2 linked regions of the Pararhizobium capsulatum DSM 1112 genome follow. The protein of the gene in region 1 binds, or shares a complex with, the protein of each later gene. Links are inferred from orthologs where the notes say so. Each region holds a gene or a part of one and is shown on either strand. Other genes may lie near its edges. The genes, in order: rplB and rpmE.

Region 1 (7,846 bases):
CATCACCATTTCGACGGCGCACGTCGAATATGAGACGCCTGCCCGTCACTACGCGCACGTCGACTGCCCCGGCCACGCCGACTACGTCAAGAACATGATCACCGGTGCGGCGCAGATGGACGGCGCGATCCTGGTTTGCTCGGCTGCCGACGGCCCGATGCCGCAGACCCGCGAGCACATCCTGCTTGCCCGTCAGGTTGGCGTTCCGGCGATCGTCGTGTTCCTCAACAAGGTCGACCAGGTTGACGACGCCGAGCTTCTCGAGCTGGTCGAGCTTGAAGTTCGCGAACTTCTGTCGTCCTACGACTTCCCGGGCGATGACATCCCGATCATCAAGGGCTCGGCTCTTGCTGCTCTGGAAGATTCGGACAAGAAGATCGGGGAAGACTCGATCCGCGAGCTGATGGCTGCTGTCGACGCCTACATCCCGACGCCTGAGCGTCCGATCAACCTGCCGTTCCTGCTGCCGATCGAAGACGTGTTCTCGATCTCGGGCCGTGGTACGGTTGTGACCGGCCGCGTCGAGCGCGGTATCGTCAAGGTTGGCGAAGAAGTCGAGATTGTCGGCATCCGCCCGACTACCAAGACGACGGTTACCGGCGTTGAAATGTTCCGCAAGCTGCTCGACCAGGGCCAGGCCGGCGACAACATCGGCGCGCTGATCCGCGGCGTCACCCGTGACGGCGTTGAGCGTGGCCAGATCCTGTGCAAGCCGGGTTCGGTCAAGCCGCACAAGAAGTTCATGGCAGAAGCCTACATCCTGACGAAGGAAGAGGGCGGCCGTCATACGCCGTTCTTCACCAACTACCGTCCGCAGTTCTACTTCCGCACGACGGACGTGACCGGCATCGTTTCGCTGCCGGAAGGCACGGAAATGGTTATGCCGGGCGACAACGTCACGGTTTCCGTCGAGCTGATCGTTCCGATCGCGATGGAAGAAAAGCTGCGCTTCGCAATCCGCGAAGGCGGCCGTACCGTCGGCGCCGGCATCGTGGCCTCGATCGTCGAGTAATTCTCGGCAGGGAAGTGGCGCGCCATAAGCGCCGCTTCCACGATCATTTGTTGGTCGAAGCATGCGATTTGGATCGTATGCCTCTCGAATTGGCGGAAGCGCGAAAAATCGCGCTTCCGTAGGCGTTCGGGCATTGTATCGGACGCCGATTCCGTATATGTCGCGGGTCGATTTGCAGATTCGAACGAACAGAAAGCGATTTGCTTTCTGTGCTCTTTGAAGCATGAGCACCCGGAAACGAAAACGAACCGCCTCCACTTGAGGCATTCGCTTAACAAGAACAAGGACAAGTCGAATGAACGGCCAGAATATCCGCATCCGCCTCAAGGCGTTTGATCATCGGATTCTTGACGCCTCTACGCGGGAAATCGTTTCGACGGCCAAGCGCACGGGTGCTTCGGTCCGTGGCCCGGTGCCGCTTCCGACGCGGATTGAGAAGTTCACAGTCAACCGCTCGCCCCACGTAGACAAGAAGAGCCGCGAACAGTTCGAGATGCGTACGCACAAGCGTCTTCTCGACATCGTCGATCCGACCCCGCAGACCGTTGACGCGCTGATGAAGCTCGACCTCGCTGCCGGCGTCGACGTCGAAATCAAGCTTTAATAACAAGGAAGGTACGTGGACCTAGGTCCAACGGCTTCCCAAAACGGGCGACCCTCTGATCGGACGATCCGAGGGAGACCTTAAACCAGAGATGCGGAGGGGTTCGCCCCGAAGCTAACTCTCAAGAGGAATGAACCAATGCGTTCAGGTGTGATTGCACAGAAAGTTGGGATGACCCGCGTCTATAACGACGCTGGTGAGCATATCCCGGTAACAGTTCTGCGTATGGAAAACTGCCAGGTAGTGGCCCATCGCACGGAAGACAAGAATGGCTACACCGCAGTTCAGCTCGGTGCTGGCCAGTCCAAGGTCAAGAACACGAACAAGGCGCAGCGCGGTCAGTTTGCTGCCGCAAGCGTAGAGCCGAAGGCAAAGGTCGTCGAGTTTCGCGTTTCGTCCGACAACCTCATCGATGTCGGCGCTGAGATCACTGCAAACCATTTCATCGCCGGCCAGCTGGTCGACGTGACTGGTACTTCGGTCGGTAAGGGTTTTGCCGGTGCGATGAAGCGCCACAACTTCGGCGGCCTGCGTGCTACGCACGGCGTGTCCGTCTCTCACCGTTCGCATGGTTCGACAGGTAACAACCAGGATCCGGGTAAGGTCTGGAAGGGCAAGCGCATGGCTGGTCATATGGGCCAGACGCGCATTACCACCCAGAACCTGGAAGTGGTCTCCACCGATGAAGACCGCGGCCTGATCCTCGTCAAGGGCGCCGTACCCGGCTCCAAGGGCGCATGGATCGTCGTTCGCGACGCCATCAAGTCCGGCACTCCGGCTGACGCTCCGCGTCCCGCCGCTGTGCGCGCAGCCAAGTAAGGAGGCCCGACTATGGATCTCAATGTAACCACCCTTGAGGGAAAAGAAGCCGGCAAGGTCTCCTTGTCCGACGCGATTTTCGGCCTTGAGCCCCGCGAAGACATCATCGCTCGCGTTGTTCGCTGGCAGCTTGCCAAGAAGCAGCAGGGCACTCACAAGGCGAAGGGTCGCGCTGAAGTCGCCCGCACCGGCGCCAAGATGTTCAAGCAGAAGGGTACGGGCCGCGCTCGTCACCATTCGGCTCGTGCACCGCAGTTCCGCGGCGGCGGTAAGGCTCATGGTCCGGTTGTTCGCAGCCACGCCCATGACCTGCCGAAGAAAGTTCGTGCTCTCGGCCTGCGCCATGCGCTGTCGGCCAAGCTTCGCGCTGAAGGCGTGATCATCGTCGACAACCTGGTTGCTGCTGAAGCAAAAACCAAGGTTCTTGCCGGTCAGTTCGCTTCGCTCGGCCTCACCAACGCACTGATCATCGGCGGCGCCGAGCTTGACAACAACTTCAAGCTTGCTGCTCAGAACATCCCGAACGTGGACGTTCTGCCGGTTCAGGGCATCAATGTTTACGACATTCTGCGTCGCGGCAAGCTCGTGCTGTCCAAGGCTGCAGTGGAAGCTCTAGAGGAGCGTTTCAAGTGACCGATCTTCGCCACTATGATGTGATCGTCTCTCCGTCGATCACGGAAAAGTCGACCCTGGTATCTGAAAACAACCAGATCGTCTTTAACGTCGCCAAGGGTGCTTCCAAGCCTGAAATCAAGGCTGCCGTCGAAGCTCTGTTCGGCGTCAAGGTTACGGCCGTGAACACGCTCGTCCGCAAGGGCAAGCTCAAGCGCTTCCGTGGCTTCGCTGGCCGGCAGTCGGACGTCAAGAAGGCAATCGTCACGCTCGCTGACGGTCAGTCCATCGACGTCTCTACCGGGCTCTAAAGGTTAAACCCGCGGTTCAAAACCTCAGGGCAGAACCCATAAGGGAACAAGAAAATGGCATTGAAAAGTTTCAATCCGACGACCCCGAGCCAGCGTCAGCTGGTCATCGTCGACCGGTCCGGCCTTCACAAGGGCAAGCCGGTCAAGGCGTTGACCGAAGGCCTGTCCTCCAAGGGCGGTCGCAATAACACCGGTCGCATTACCGTGCGCTACCAGGGCGGCGGTCACAAGCGGACCTACCGTCTGATCGACTTCAAGCGTCGCAAGTTCGACGTTGAGGGCACCGTAGAGCGTCTGGAATATGACCCGAACCGTACGGCGTTCATTGCGCTGATCAACTACGCGGACGGCGAACAGGCCTACATCCTCGCTCCGCAGCGTCTCGCTGCAGGCGACAAGGTCATCGCTTCCACGAAGCAGGTTGACGTGAAGCCCGGCAACACCATGCCGCTTCAATTCATCCCGGTTGGCTCGATCGTGCACAACGTTGAAATGAAGCCGGGCAAGGGCGGTCAGATCGCCCGTTCGGCAGGCACCTACGTTCAGCTCGTCGGTCGCGACCAGGGCATGGCGATCCTTCGCCTCAACTCTGGCGAACAGCGCCTCGTGCATTCTTCGTGCCTGGCAACTGTTGGTGCCGTATCGAACCCCGATCACGGCAACATCAACGACGGCAAGGCCGGTCGCTCCGTATGGCGCGGCAAGCGTCCGCACGTTCGCGGCGTCGTCATGAACCCGGTCGACCATCCGCACGGCGGTGGTGAAGGCCGCACATCCGGTGGCCGCCACCCGGTTACCCCGTGGGGCAAGCCGACCAAGGGCAAGCGCACGCGTTCGAACAAGTCCACGGACAAGTTCATCATGCGTTCGCGCCATCAGCGTAAGAAGTAAGAGAGGAAGTCTCCAATGGCTCGTTCAGTATGGAAAGGTCCGTTTGTTGACGGCTATCTTCTCAAGAAGGCTGAGAAGGTTCGTGAAGGCGGTCGTAGCGAAGTGATCAAGATGTGGAGCCGTCGCTCCACCATCCTGCCGCAGTTCGTCGGTCTGACCTTCGGCGTCTACAACGGTAGCAAGCATGTGCCGGTTTCCGTGTCGGAAGACATGGTCGGTCACAAGTTCGGTGAATTCTCTCCGACCCGGACCTATTACGGTCACGGTGCGGACAAGAAGGCAAAGAGGAAGTAATTATGGGCAAGGCAAAAGCCGAACGCCGGCTGAAGGATAATGAGGCGCAGGCAGTTGCGCGCACGATCCGCGTCAGCCCCCAGAAGCTCAACCTGGTTGCCGCGATGATCCGCGGCAAGAAGGTCGATCGCGCTCTGGCCGAACTGGAATTCTCGCGCAAGCGCATCTCCGACACGGTCAAGAAGACCCTCGAGTCGGCGATCGCAAACGCTGAGAACAACCACGACCTCGACGTTGACTCGCTCATCGTCGCGGAAGCCTTTGTTGGCAAGTCGATCACCATGAAGCGTTTCCACGCCCGTGGCCGCGGTCGTGCATCGCGTATCGAAAAGCCGTTCGCTCACCTGACGATCATCGTTCGTGAAGTGGAAGCCAAAGGGGAGGCCGCATAATGGGTCAGAAGATTAATCCGATTGGTTTCCGTCTGGGCATCAACCGTACCTGGGACAGCCGTTGGTTCGCCGACAATGCCGAGTACGGTCAGCTTCTTCACGAAGACCTCAAGATTCGTGCCTACCTGCTTGAAGAACTCAAGCAGGCCGGTATCGCCAAGGTCGTAATCGAGCGTCCGCACAAGAAGTGCCGCGTCACGATCCACTCGGCTCGTCCGGGCCTGATCATCGGCAAGAAGGGTGCAGACATCGAAAAGCTTCGCAAGAAGCTTTCCGAGATGACGAATTCTGAAACGCACCTCAACATCGTTGAAGTTCGTAAGCCGGAAGTCGACGCAACCCTCGTTGCTCAGTCGATTGCCCAGCAGCTCGAGCGCCGCGTGGCTTTCCGCCGTGCGATGAAGCGTTCGGTTCAGTCTGCTATGCGTCTTGGCGCCGAAGGCATCAAGATCACCTGCGGTGGCCGCCTCGGCGGTGCTGAAATCGCCCGTACGGAATGGTACCGTGAAGGTCGCGTTCCGTTGCACACGCTGCGCGCCGACATCGACTACGGTGTTGCCGAAGCAAAGACTGCTTTCGGTATCTGCGGCATCAAGGTCTGGATCTTCAAGGGCGAAATCCTTGAGCATGATCCGATGGCATCCGAACGCCGCGCAAGCGAAAGCGATGCACAAGGCCCGAGCAGCAATAACCGCCGTCGTGAAAACGCCTAACAGTCGTTCCTGGCAGCCGATATTGGAGAAGTAAAAAAATGTTGCAGCCAAAGCGTACTAAGTACCGGAAGCAGTTCAAGGGACGCATCAAGGGCGTCGCCAAGGGCGGTTCCGATCTGGCGTTCGGCGAATTCGGCCTGAAGGCTCAGGAACCGAACCGCGTCAACGCCCGTGAGATCGAAGCGGCTCGCCGCGCGATCACCCGTTACATGAAGCGCGCCGGCCGCGTGTGGATCCGCGTCTTCCCAGACGTTCCGGTCACCGCAAAGCCGACCGAAGTCCGCATGGGTAAGGGTAAAGGTTCGGTCGAATACTGGGCAGCCAAGGTCAAGCCCGGCCGAATGATGTTTGAGATCGATGGCGTTAGCGAAGAAATCGCACGCGAGGCTCTGCGCCTCGGCTCCGCCAAGCTCTCGGTTAAGACGCGCTTCGTTCAGCGCATCGCAGAGTAAGGATAGAAGCCATGAAAGCTGCAGATGTTCGCGCGCTGAGCGCCGATCAACTCAACGAAGAGCTGGCAAAGCTGAAGAAGGAGCAGTTCAACCTGCGCTTCCAGAAGGCAACCGGCCAGCTCGAAAAGTCGTCGCGCATTAATGAAGTCCGTAAGGACATCGCGCGCGTAAAAACCATTGCCCGCCAGAAGGCGGCGGAAGCCAAGGCTTAAGGACCGAAAACTATGCCGAAACGCATTCTGCAGGGCACTGTCGTCAGCGACAAGAATGACAAGACCGTTGTGGTCCGTGTCGAGCGTCGCTTCGCGCACCCGATCTTCCAGAAGACCGTCCGCCGGTCGAAGAAGTACAAGGCGCATGACGAGAACAACCAGTACAAGGTCGGCGACGTCGTTTCCATCGAGGAATGCGCGCCGATCTCCAAGGACAAGACCTGGACCGTGGTGTCTGCTCAGGTTTAATTGTTAAGACTCTTTGCGCGGGGGCTTGCTTCTCGCGCAAAAATCTGTATGAAGCAGCGTCAGAACGCTCGTCCTTCGGGCGTTCTTTTGCTTTGAGCGCACGGAAGGTCCTTGATCCAAGGAAACCACCCTGGCAACGATCGATCCCGCGCACGAACAAAATTTTCATAAGCTGGAACAGGGGGTCCCTCCGTCGTAGGAGTGTGCCCAACCGGTCTGGTAACAACAAGAAGGCGACCTGATATGATTCAGATGCAAACAAACCTCGACGTGGCGGATAATTCCGGCGCACGTCGTGTCATGTGCATCAAGGTGCTGGGCGGTTCCAAGCGTAAGTACGCTTCGGTCGGCGACATTATTGTCGTTTCGATCAAGGAAGCTATTCCGCGCGGCCGCGTCAAGAAGGGTGATGTGATGAAGGCGGTTGTTGTACGCACCGCCAAGGACATCCGTCGTCCGGACGGCAGCGTCATCCGCTTCGATAACAACGCAGCTGTTCTTATCGATAACAAGAAAGAGCCGATCGGCACCCGTATCTTCGGACCGGTTCCGCGCGAACTGCGCGCCAAGAACCACATGAAGATCATCTCGCTGGCTCCAGAAGTACTGTAAGGGAGCGACAGAGATGCAAAAGATTCGCAAGGGCGACAAAGTCGTCGTACTCACCGGTAAGGACAAGGGCCGTTCCGGTGAAGTTATCCAAGTGCTGCCGAAGGAAGATCGGGCTGTTGTGCGTGGCATCAATCTGGTGAAGCGTCACCAGCGCCAGACCCAGAGCCAGGAAGCCGGCATCATCAGCAAGGAAGCCTCCGTGCACCTTTCCAACCTCGCCGTTGCAGACAAGGACGGCAAGCCGACCCGCGTCGGCTTCAAGGTTCTTGAGGACGGCAAGAAGGTCCGTGTGGCCAAGCGTTCGGGAGAAGTGATCGATGGCTGACGCAAGCAAGTACGAGCCCCGGCTCAAGAAGGATTACGTCGAGCGCATCCGCGCTGCGATGCAGGAGAAGTTCTCCTACGCCAACGAAATGCAGATCCCGCGTCTTGAAAAGATCGTGATCAACATGGGTGTTGGCGAGTCGACCTCCGACTCCAAGAAGCCCACGGTTGCTGCAGCCGATCTCGCCGCGATTGCCGGCCAGAAGCCGGTCATCACCAAGGCTCGCAACTCCATCGCCGGCTTCAAGCTGCGCGAAGGCATGCCGATCGGTGCGAAGGTTACTCTTCGTGGCGCGCGCATGTATGAATTCCTGGACCGCCTCGTGAACATCGCTCTTCCGCGCGTTCG
Region 2 (7,895 bases), 1.9 Mb from region 1 along the record:
CGCCCGGAAGTGCGCTGGTTCAATTCGTTCCGTGCTGCCGGCAGTGCCGACAAGGTTGGTCGCGATCCGGTGCTGCTTGCGCCGATGCGGGCCTTGATCGGTCAGCGCCACTCCATGGCGATTTCGACGACGGCATTGCGCTCGATCCTCGATTCGATCGCCACGCGCCTGGATGAATCACGCGATACCTCGCGCTATCTGATCGGCCTTCTCGTCTTCCTAGGCCTTCTCGGAACCTTCTGGGGGCTTCTCGGCACGATCGGCTCGATCAACACGGTAATCCAATCGCTCGATGCCGGCACCGGCAGTACGGATGATGTGCTTTCGGCCCTGAAGACCGGCCTTTCGGCGCCGCTCTCGGGCATGGGGACCGCCTTTTCCACGTCGCTTTTCGGTCTTTCCAGCTCGCTGATCCTCGGCTTTCTCGATCTGCAGGCCGGCCGTGCGCAGAACCGGTTTTATACCGAGCTTGAAAACTGGCTGTCATCGGTGACCGATGTCAGCTCCGATATCGCCGTTGTTTCCGATTCCCCTTCGGCCGCACCGGTCGAAGAGTTGCGCGCCCTGACCGAACAGCTTTCCCGGCTGAACCAGGATGGCGGCATGAGCCAGCGCACCACGGCTGCCATGGCCAGCCTCGCAGAAGGCATCCAGGGCCTTGTCAAGAACATGCGCGGCGAACAGCAGATGCTGCGGGATTGGATCGAGGCCCAGCAGGAGGAAGCCAAGTCGATGCGCAAGACGCTCGATAAGCTGTCGGCCCGTATCGGTGGTGTCGAAAAACCGTCCCAGGCCGAGCGGCACGGTCGCGCGATGCGCGACGAAGCGGGAGAATAATCCATGGCTCTGGCACGCAAGGGCCGAAGCCAGCGTACGGTCGATTACTGGCCGGGCTTCGTCGATGCCCTGTCGACTCTTCTCCTGGCGATCATGTTCCTTCTCTCGGTCTTCGTGCTGGCGCAGTTCCTGCTCAGTCGCGAGATCAGCGGCAAGGACGATGTCCTCAACAGGCTGAACAACCAGATCAACGAGCTGACCCAGCTGCTTGCCCTGGAAAAGAGCGGCAAACAGGATATCGAAGATTCGCTTGCCAACCTGCAGGCCTCGCTTGCGACGTCGGAGGGCGAACGCTCGCGGCTTCAGGCTCTTCTGGATCAGGGTGCCGGCAGTTCGGATGTGGCCACGCAACGGATCGGAGACCTTACCGGGCAGCTGGATTCTGAAAAACAGGTGAGCGCACGGGCGATGAGCCAGATCGATCTGCTCAACCAGCAGATCGCAGCACTTCGAAGCCAGATTGCTGCCATCGAGAATGCCCTGCAGGCCTCGGAGGCCAAGGACACCGCGTCCCAGACGAAGATCGCCGATCTCGGTCGTCGGCTCAATGTCGCGCTTGCCCAGCGGGTGCAGGAGCTTAATCGGTACCGCTCCGACTTCTTCGGGCGTCTCCGGGAAATTCTCTCCGATCGCGAAAATATCCGTATTGTCGGCGACCGTTTCGTTTTCCAGTCCGAGGTTCTGTTCCCATCGGGGGGCAACGAACTCAACCCGGCAGGGCAGGAGGAGATGGCAAAGCTTGCGGCGGCGCTTCTGGATCTTGCCAAGGAAATTCCCTCGGAGATCAACTGGGTTCTGCGTGTCGATGGTCACACCGACAACGTGCCGCTTTCCGGCTCTGGCCGCTACGCGGATAACTGGGAGCTTTCGTCTGCACGTGCGACCTCGGTGGTGAAATTTCTGATTTCCAAGGGCGTGCCGGCAGATAGGCTCGTTGCAGCGGGTTTCGGCGAGTTCCAGCCGATCGCCGAAGGCGACAGCAAGGAAGCCCGCGACCAGAACCGCCGTATCGAGTTGAAACTGACGGAGAAATAGGTTCTGCATCCGGCGGCTACGGTGCTGGCTGCAGCCGCGGTTGCAAGCATACACGTGGTTCTGCTGCTACCCTTGCGTCCGCATAAGCTTCCAGAAGCTGGCCGAGAGGAAAAGCATGGATTGCAATCTGCTTCGCGTTTTGGTGTCTAGAGTTTGTCAGGGAAAGGTGGGAACCGGTTTTCTCCAAAAGACAAACGAAAACAAAAGAATCTAGAGGATGTCTGGTTCAATCTGAACCAGACATCCTCTAGCTTCCGACGACCCTGAGGTCTTCGGAGCCATGGTCGAACTGCAGGCGCGCAAGCTTGGCGTAGAGCCCGCCCTGGCGGATCAGTGAGGCGTGGTTTCCTTCCTCGATGATCCGGCCCTGGTCCATGACCAGGATGCGGTCAGCCTTCAGCACGGTCGCGAGACGGTGGGCAATAACCAGGGTGGTGCGATGCTGCATCAGGCTATCCAGTGCTTTCTGAACCAGCACTTCGCTTTCGGCATCGAGCGCGGATGTTGCTTCATCGAGTAGCAGGATGGGCGCGTTTCTGAGGATCGCCCGCGCAATCGCAATACGCTGACGCTGACCTCCGGAAAGGGTGATGCCCCGCTCACCGACATGGGTATCGTAACCGGATGAAAGGCGTGAGATGAACTCATCCGCCTGGGCGGCAACAGCCGCGGCACGGACTGCTTCTCGCGAGGCGCCAGATGTGCCGAAGGCGATGTTGTCATGCACCGAGGCCGCAAAGATCGTTACATCCTGGGGCACGATGGCCATGCGTCGGCGGAGGTCGTCTGGATCTGTTTCACGCGCGTCGACGCCGTCGATCAGGATGGCGCCCTTGGCGGGATCGTAAAAGCGCAGGAGCAGCGAAAACACGGTGCTCTTTCCAGCACCTGAAGGGCCGACGATGGCGACTGTCTCTCCGGGCCTTACCGAAAAATCCAGCCCCTTCAGGCTCTTCTCGTCAGGTCGGGCCGGGTAGGAGAAATGTACGTTGTCGAAAACGACGCGGCCTTCCGCCGGCACGGGCAACGACACCGGATTGGCGGGAGCAGCAATCTCGGGTTTTTCCGCCAGCAGTTCATTCAAGCGTTCTGCTGCACCCGAGGCCTGCGAAAGTTCGCCCCAGACTTCGGACAGTGAGCCGAGACTGCCGGCTGCGAACACCGAATAGAGCAGGAACTGGCTGAGCGTGCCCGGCGATGTGGTTCCTGAAAGCACGTCCTGCGCGCCGAACCAAAGAACCGCGACGACGCTGCCGAAGATCATGGTGATGGCAAAGGCGGTGAGCACGGAGCGCGCCTTGACCGCACCGCGCGCCGCGTCATAGGCGTTCTCCACGGCGCCTGCGTAGCGCGCTTGCGCTGCCTGCTCGCCATTGAAGGCCTGGACCGTACGGCTGGCCGCGATCGCTTCGCTGGCATAGGCGGAAGCGGCAGCAAGCGTGTCCTGCGCTTCGCGCGAGCGCCTGCGCACGGAGCGGCCGAAGCCCACGAGGGGGAAGACGATAAGCGGGATGGCCGCGAGCACGAGGCTGGAAAGCTTGGGGCTGGTATAGACCATCATGCCGATCGCTCCGAGACAGAGGATCAGGTTCCTTAGCGCGACGGACGCGGTAGCTCCAACGGCGGATTTCAGCTGGGTGGCGTCTGCCGTCAGGCGCGAAACGATCTCGCCGGACTGGTTGACATCGAAAAACGAAGCGGAAAGTTTCGTGACATGGGCAAAGACATCCCGGCGCAGGTCCGAGACGATGCGCTCTCCAAGGGTGATGACGAAGTAGTAGCGTGTGGCGCTCGCCAGTGCGAGCACGATTGCCAAGGCCATCAACATCGAGAAATAGGTATTGATGAAACCGGAATCGGATGTCGAGAAGCCGTGATCAATCATGCGTCGAATGGCCATCGGCAGGGTCAGCGTGGTCGCGGCTGCAACGACCAAAGAAACCAGAGCCCCGATCACCAGCAGACGATATCGCCTGACATAGGGGAGAAGTTGTCCGAGCGGACGCAGCGACGTTCGTCTTGCCGCCGGGGGAACCTCGTTTGCCACATGACCTCCAATCGCGGAAGAAGCGGCGAAACTCGCATGAACCTTCTTCGGCGGTACTTGTTATCCAAGCGACCATCATGTATAGGCACGGCATCAAATTGGGAAGCCGTCGCCCGCAAGCGGTCTGCGGCTTCATTTACGTGTTCGGTCCGCCTGCCGCAATGCCTTGCGACAATTGGACCCTGGAACTGCAGGAAGATTGTTATGAAGGCTAGTATCCATCCCGCTTACCACACCATCAAGGTAGTCATGACCGATGGCACCGAATACGAAACCCGTTCGACATGGGGTTCGGAAGGCGCGACCATGAACCTTGAGATCGACCCGAAGTCGCATCCGGCCTGGACTGGCGGCAACCAGCAGCTCATGGACCGCGGTGGCCGCGTCTCCAAGTTCAAGAAGCGCTTCGAAGGCCTCAACGTCTAGGATTTCGCACGCTGTCTCGGCAGCATGCGGACAAAAAGCCCGGCATTGCCCGGGCTTTTTTTGTTGCGCGCTTTTTGGTTTTTGAGCGTCTTCGCGGAAATCAGGCAATAAAAAACCCGGCGTGAGCCGGGTTTGAAATGGAACGCTTGCTTGTCTGATATCAGTTGTTGCCGAAGGCCGTCTGCAGCAGGTTGAGCTGTGCCTTGACGCCGTTCTGGTTGTCCGGAACGAAGTTGGAGGCTTCCTGCGGGCGGTAGATTTCGCGATCGAGCAGGGCAACACGATTCTGCAGGCGCAGCGAACGCTCGATCAGGTCGCGGAAGCCTTCCGGAAGATCGTTCCAGCCTGGGGCAGTGCGATCGACGTTGAAGCTGTCGAGGCGAACCTTGTTCTTTTCCGAGAGCACCTGATCGCGGCTCATTTCACCATTGTTGACGGCGCGCTGCAGCAGGAGCCAGGAGGCCATCTGCATCAGACGGGTCGTCAGCCGCATGGATTCAGCGGCGTAAAGCACCGATGCCATGCGCGGCAAAACCTTGGAGGCTGCGCGACCCGGACCGTCGAGATAGCTCGCGGTCTCTTCTACGAGGCCCATGCCTTCCGCGTAAAGAGCCTTGAACTGCGCGGACGACGCAGCATGGCCAGCGAAACTCACGGTGTTCAATCCCCGCTCGGACATGTTTTCAAATCCCTGTTAAACGCATTAACTTGATCAGGTAACGGGCCATGCGACAAAATGTTTCCATCGCCCGTTCTTATAGTTCAAGCATGATCCCATAGACCATTTCGCGCAAGCCCATTCTTAAGAAAGGGTTAATCTCCACACTTCTTTGGTTAAAGTGGAAAAAAACAAAAAAAGAGCCGCAAAAGCGGCTCTCAAGGTAAAACAGGGAGAAAAATCAGACCATTCGCCAAACGGGAAATTGTCTGAGTCCAGAGCGATCTGGATAACCTAGTAATATCTTGTAATGCTTAACAAAGCCTTAAGAGGGCCGGATTCACGAGGAATTGATACCCCTTAGCGTCATCTGGATGATGGTTGGGTTCGACGTCAGTGAGCCGATGTCCGTCACGCTTGCAATGAAACGGCGTTCTGTTGCCTCTGTTGCGCAATCAGCGGCGAAAGAAACTTTCTGCCGCCGATTTACTTGCAGATTTTTCCGATCGCGCCGCTTCCAGGCGTTCGATTTCTTCCTTCAGAAGGCTGATCCGGTTGTTCAACTCATCGACGGAAAGTTGAGAAAGGTCACTGCCGATCTCGTGAACCGGTTTTTTCTTGGGCACCTCGTCATCGAACAGGCTCATGGGTTTGCCCTCCTGTCTGGATCCGGCGTCGTCTCGTTATTCTCCTCGAAAGGTGCCGCCCGGGGCGAAAGCTGCAGACTTTCAGGCGTGGTGAGAGTGCCGGGGTTGATGGTAGAATAGGCGTCGCGTTCCGACACGGGAACGGGGGCGCGCATCCGGCTGCGGAAGATCGCATAGACGGCGATCAGGGTATGGGCGCAGGCGGTGATCATGAACAGGCCATAAGGCCCCATGATCGTCATGATCGGGCCGCCGATGGTGGGGCCGATAATCGTGCCGATACCGTAGAGCAGAAGCAGACCGCCGGAAATCTTGACGAAATCTTCCGGCGAGGCGAAGTCGTTGGCATGGGACACGGCGATCGGATAAAGCGCATTCGCGGTCGCGCCATAAATGCCGACGAAGCTGATCAGCAGGATGACGCCCGATGGTTCCACCAGATAGATCAGCAGGCCGGCAACGGCGGCAATCGCGGCGAGAGCGGCCAGCACGTAACGGCGGTCCATCCGGTCCGACAGGCGCCCGGCGGGAAACTGCATGACGGCACCGGCAAAGATGACCGTACTGACCATGAGAGCGACATCGCTATCCGTCAGGCCGGCTTGACGGCCGAACACGGCGCCCAGCGTGCCATAGGCACCGTTGGCGATGCCGATGAGCAGGATGCCCAGGAATGAAACCGGCGAGTTGCGATAAAGACCGCGAAGGTCGAGCGACACCTGCTTGAGCGGCTGGGGAGACACCGCGGTCGAAAGCAGGGTTGGCAGCATCGCCAGGCAATAGACGATACCGCAGATCATGAAGAACAGTGTGGTGTTGGTATCGCCGAAGGGGATCATCATCTGTCCGCCGACGACGCCGAAGAGCGTGATGGCGATATAGAGCGAGAAGATCGCGCCACGGCTTTCGTTGGTGGCGCGCTCGTTCAGCCAGCTTTCGATAATCATCGAGGTGCCGGCCGTCGAAAAGCCGGTGAAGGCGCGCAGCACGACCCACCAGATCGGATCGACGAGAAGGCCGGTCAGCAGCGCGATGATTGCAAGCAGCGAAGCAAAGCCACTGAAGGCCCGCACGTGACCCGCGCGCCGGACCAGTGTTGGCGCCAGAAGGCATCCGAGCACGAAGCCAGTCGCCCAGGACGTGCCAAGCAGACCAAGCAGGGTTGCAGAGTATCCTTCCGTCGTGCCGCGCATCGGCAGTAGCAGGCTGTGCAGGCCATTGCCGAGGAACAGAAACAAAGTTCCGAGCAGAAGTGCGGCGACGGGTAAAAGGTTCTTTCTCATATGAAATCCGCTGGTTCCGGGCGCGTTTAAAAAACTAGGGCGATGCGCCGGCAAATGCCAGTCGTAAAATGCCTGATGTCGGAGATTGCAAATTTCAGTCGCAGCGCATAGCCCTGATCGTACTTAAAAATGCGGCTTCGTTGCCGCTTATACGTGATCCGCAGACTGGAAATGCGATGCCGAAAATCCTGACGATCCTGTTCCTGCTGATGATGGCCATCCATATCCTCAAGCCGATCGGCCTGCCCGGGCTCAAACGCCGGCGCGACTTCTGGAAGATCGCAGTCGTGGCGATCGCCGCGATGATGGTGACCGTGCTGGTCAGGCCCTGATTAACTTTGTTACGGTTTCTCGCCGGCAGTTTTTACCGCGTCGGCATTTAGTTCTGCTTCGCTAATGGATTCCAATTCATCTGCCAGTCGGCGCATTTCTTCGTCGGGTGGTCTTTGATTGGCAACATTTGTGTTGATGAGCCTGCCCAGGGCAATCATGTTTGCCGCGAATGCGGGGCTCTCCACACCGATCAATTCGCGCCGATACAATTCCCAGAAGCGAATAAAATCCTGGGATGTCTTGTCGATGGGGTTTTCAAGGGTTACCAGCCGGTTCACAAGAGCGGTCGTTTCGCGGTAGAGGCGCTGCTGCGTGTTTGTCACGACGGCGATTTTGCTTTGTTCAAAGGGTACGTACCCAATCTCCGCATATGTCCAAATCAGTGTGCGGGCCACAAGTTCCTGTTCTATTTTATTGGGCGCAGGGTCTTCCGCCAGCGCATACGCACGCGCTTCGAGTTCATTGATCATAATACGCTTGGCGTCGCGCTGTTTTGTCAGTTCATCCCGATAGACAACCCACATATCTTGCTGTCCGGGTTCGGAAAGTTTGGAAAAGTAATTTGCGAAGCGTATTCGAAGCTCAATGTCCTGATTTACCGCGGTGGTCAGGAAGTCCTTGATATATTG

What was found.
Region 2: rplB (region 1) and rpmE share a complex: the UniProt entries of both Bacillus subtilis proteins name them as parts of the 50S ribosomal subunit. The link is inferred for Pararhizobium capsulatum DSM 1112 from one-to-one orthologs.

Annotation. Positions count from the first base shown.
Region 1 is NZ_JAUSVF010000001.1:2,144,383-2,152,228, forward strand. The notes cover bases 2,397-5,330. They hold rplB (50S ribosomal protein L2), read left to right. Parts: upstream 2,397-3,412; coding sequence 3,413-4,249; downstream 4,250-5,330. Other genes in these bases: rplC (50S ribosomal protein L3), read left to right, coding at 2,397-2,435; rplD (50S ribosomal protein L4), read left to right, coding at 2,448-3,068; QO002_RS10320 (50S ribosomal protein L23), read left to right, coding at 3,065-3,358; rpsS (30S ribosomal protein S19), read left to right, coding at 4,265-4,543; rplV (50S ribosomal protein L22), read left to right, coding at 4,546-4,935. In the rest of the region: tuf (elongation factor Tu), read left to right, coding at 1-1,012; rpsJ (30S ribosomal protein S10), read left to right, coding at 1,308-1,616; more of rplC, read left to right, coding at 1,755-2,396; more of rpsC, read left to right, coding at 5,331-5,648; rplP (50S ribosomal protein L16), read left to right, coding at 5,687-6,100; rpmC (50S ribosomal protein L29), read left to right, coding at 6,112-6,312; rpsQ (30S ribosomal protein S17), read left to right, coding at 6,325-6,561; rplN (50S ribosomal protein L14), read left to right, coding at 6,805-7,173; rplX (50S ribosomal protein L24), read left to right, coding at 7,187-7,498; rplE (50S ribosomal protein L5), read left to right, coding at 7,491-7,846. UniProt on the Bacillus subtilis protein: One of the primary rRNA binding proteins. Required for association of the 30S and 50S subunits to form the 70S ribosome, for tRNA binding and peptide bond formation. It has been suggested to have peptidyltransferase activity; this is somewhat controversial.
Region 2 is NZ_JAUSVF010000001.1:4,045,477-4,053,371, reverse strand. Bases 2,752-5,734 are described here. They hold rpmE (50S ribosomal protein L31), read left to right. Parts: upstream 2,752-4,123; coding sequence 4,124-4,345; downstream 4,346-5,734. Other genes in these bases: QO002_RS19515 (MFS transporter), read right to left, coding at 5,647-5,734; QO002_RS19520 (DUF1192 domain-containing protein), read right to left, coding at 5,459-5,650; rcdA (protease adaptor protein RcdA), read right to left, coding at 4,506-5,024; QO002_RS19535 (ABC transporter transmembrane domain-containing protein), read right to left, coding at 2,752-3,919. In the rest of the region: QO002_RS19545 (MotA/TolQ/ExbB proton channel family protein), read left to right, coding at 1-837; QO002_RS19540 (peptidoglycan -binding protein), read left to right, coding at 841-1,872; more of QO002_RS19535, read right to left, coding at 2,120-2,751; more of QO002_RS19515, read right to left, coding at 5,735-6,933; QO002_RS19510 (hypothetical protein), read left to right, coding at 7,110-7,265; QO002_RS19505 (hypothetical protein), read right to left, coding at 7,275-7,895. UniProt on the Bacillus subtilis protein: While neither of the L31 paralogs is essential, this protein does not seem to function as the main L31 protein.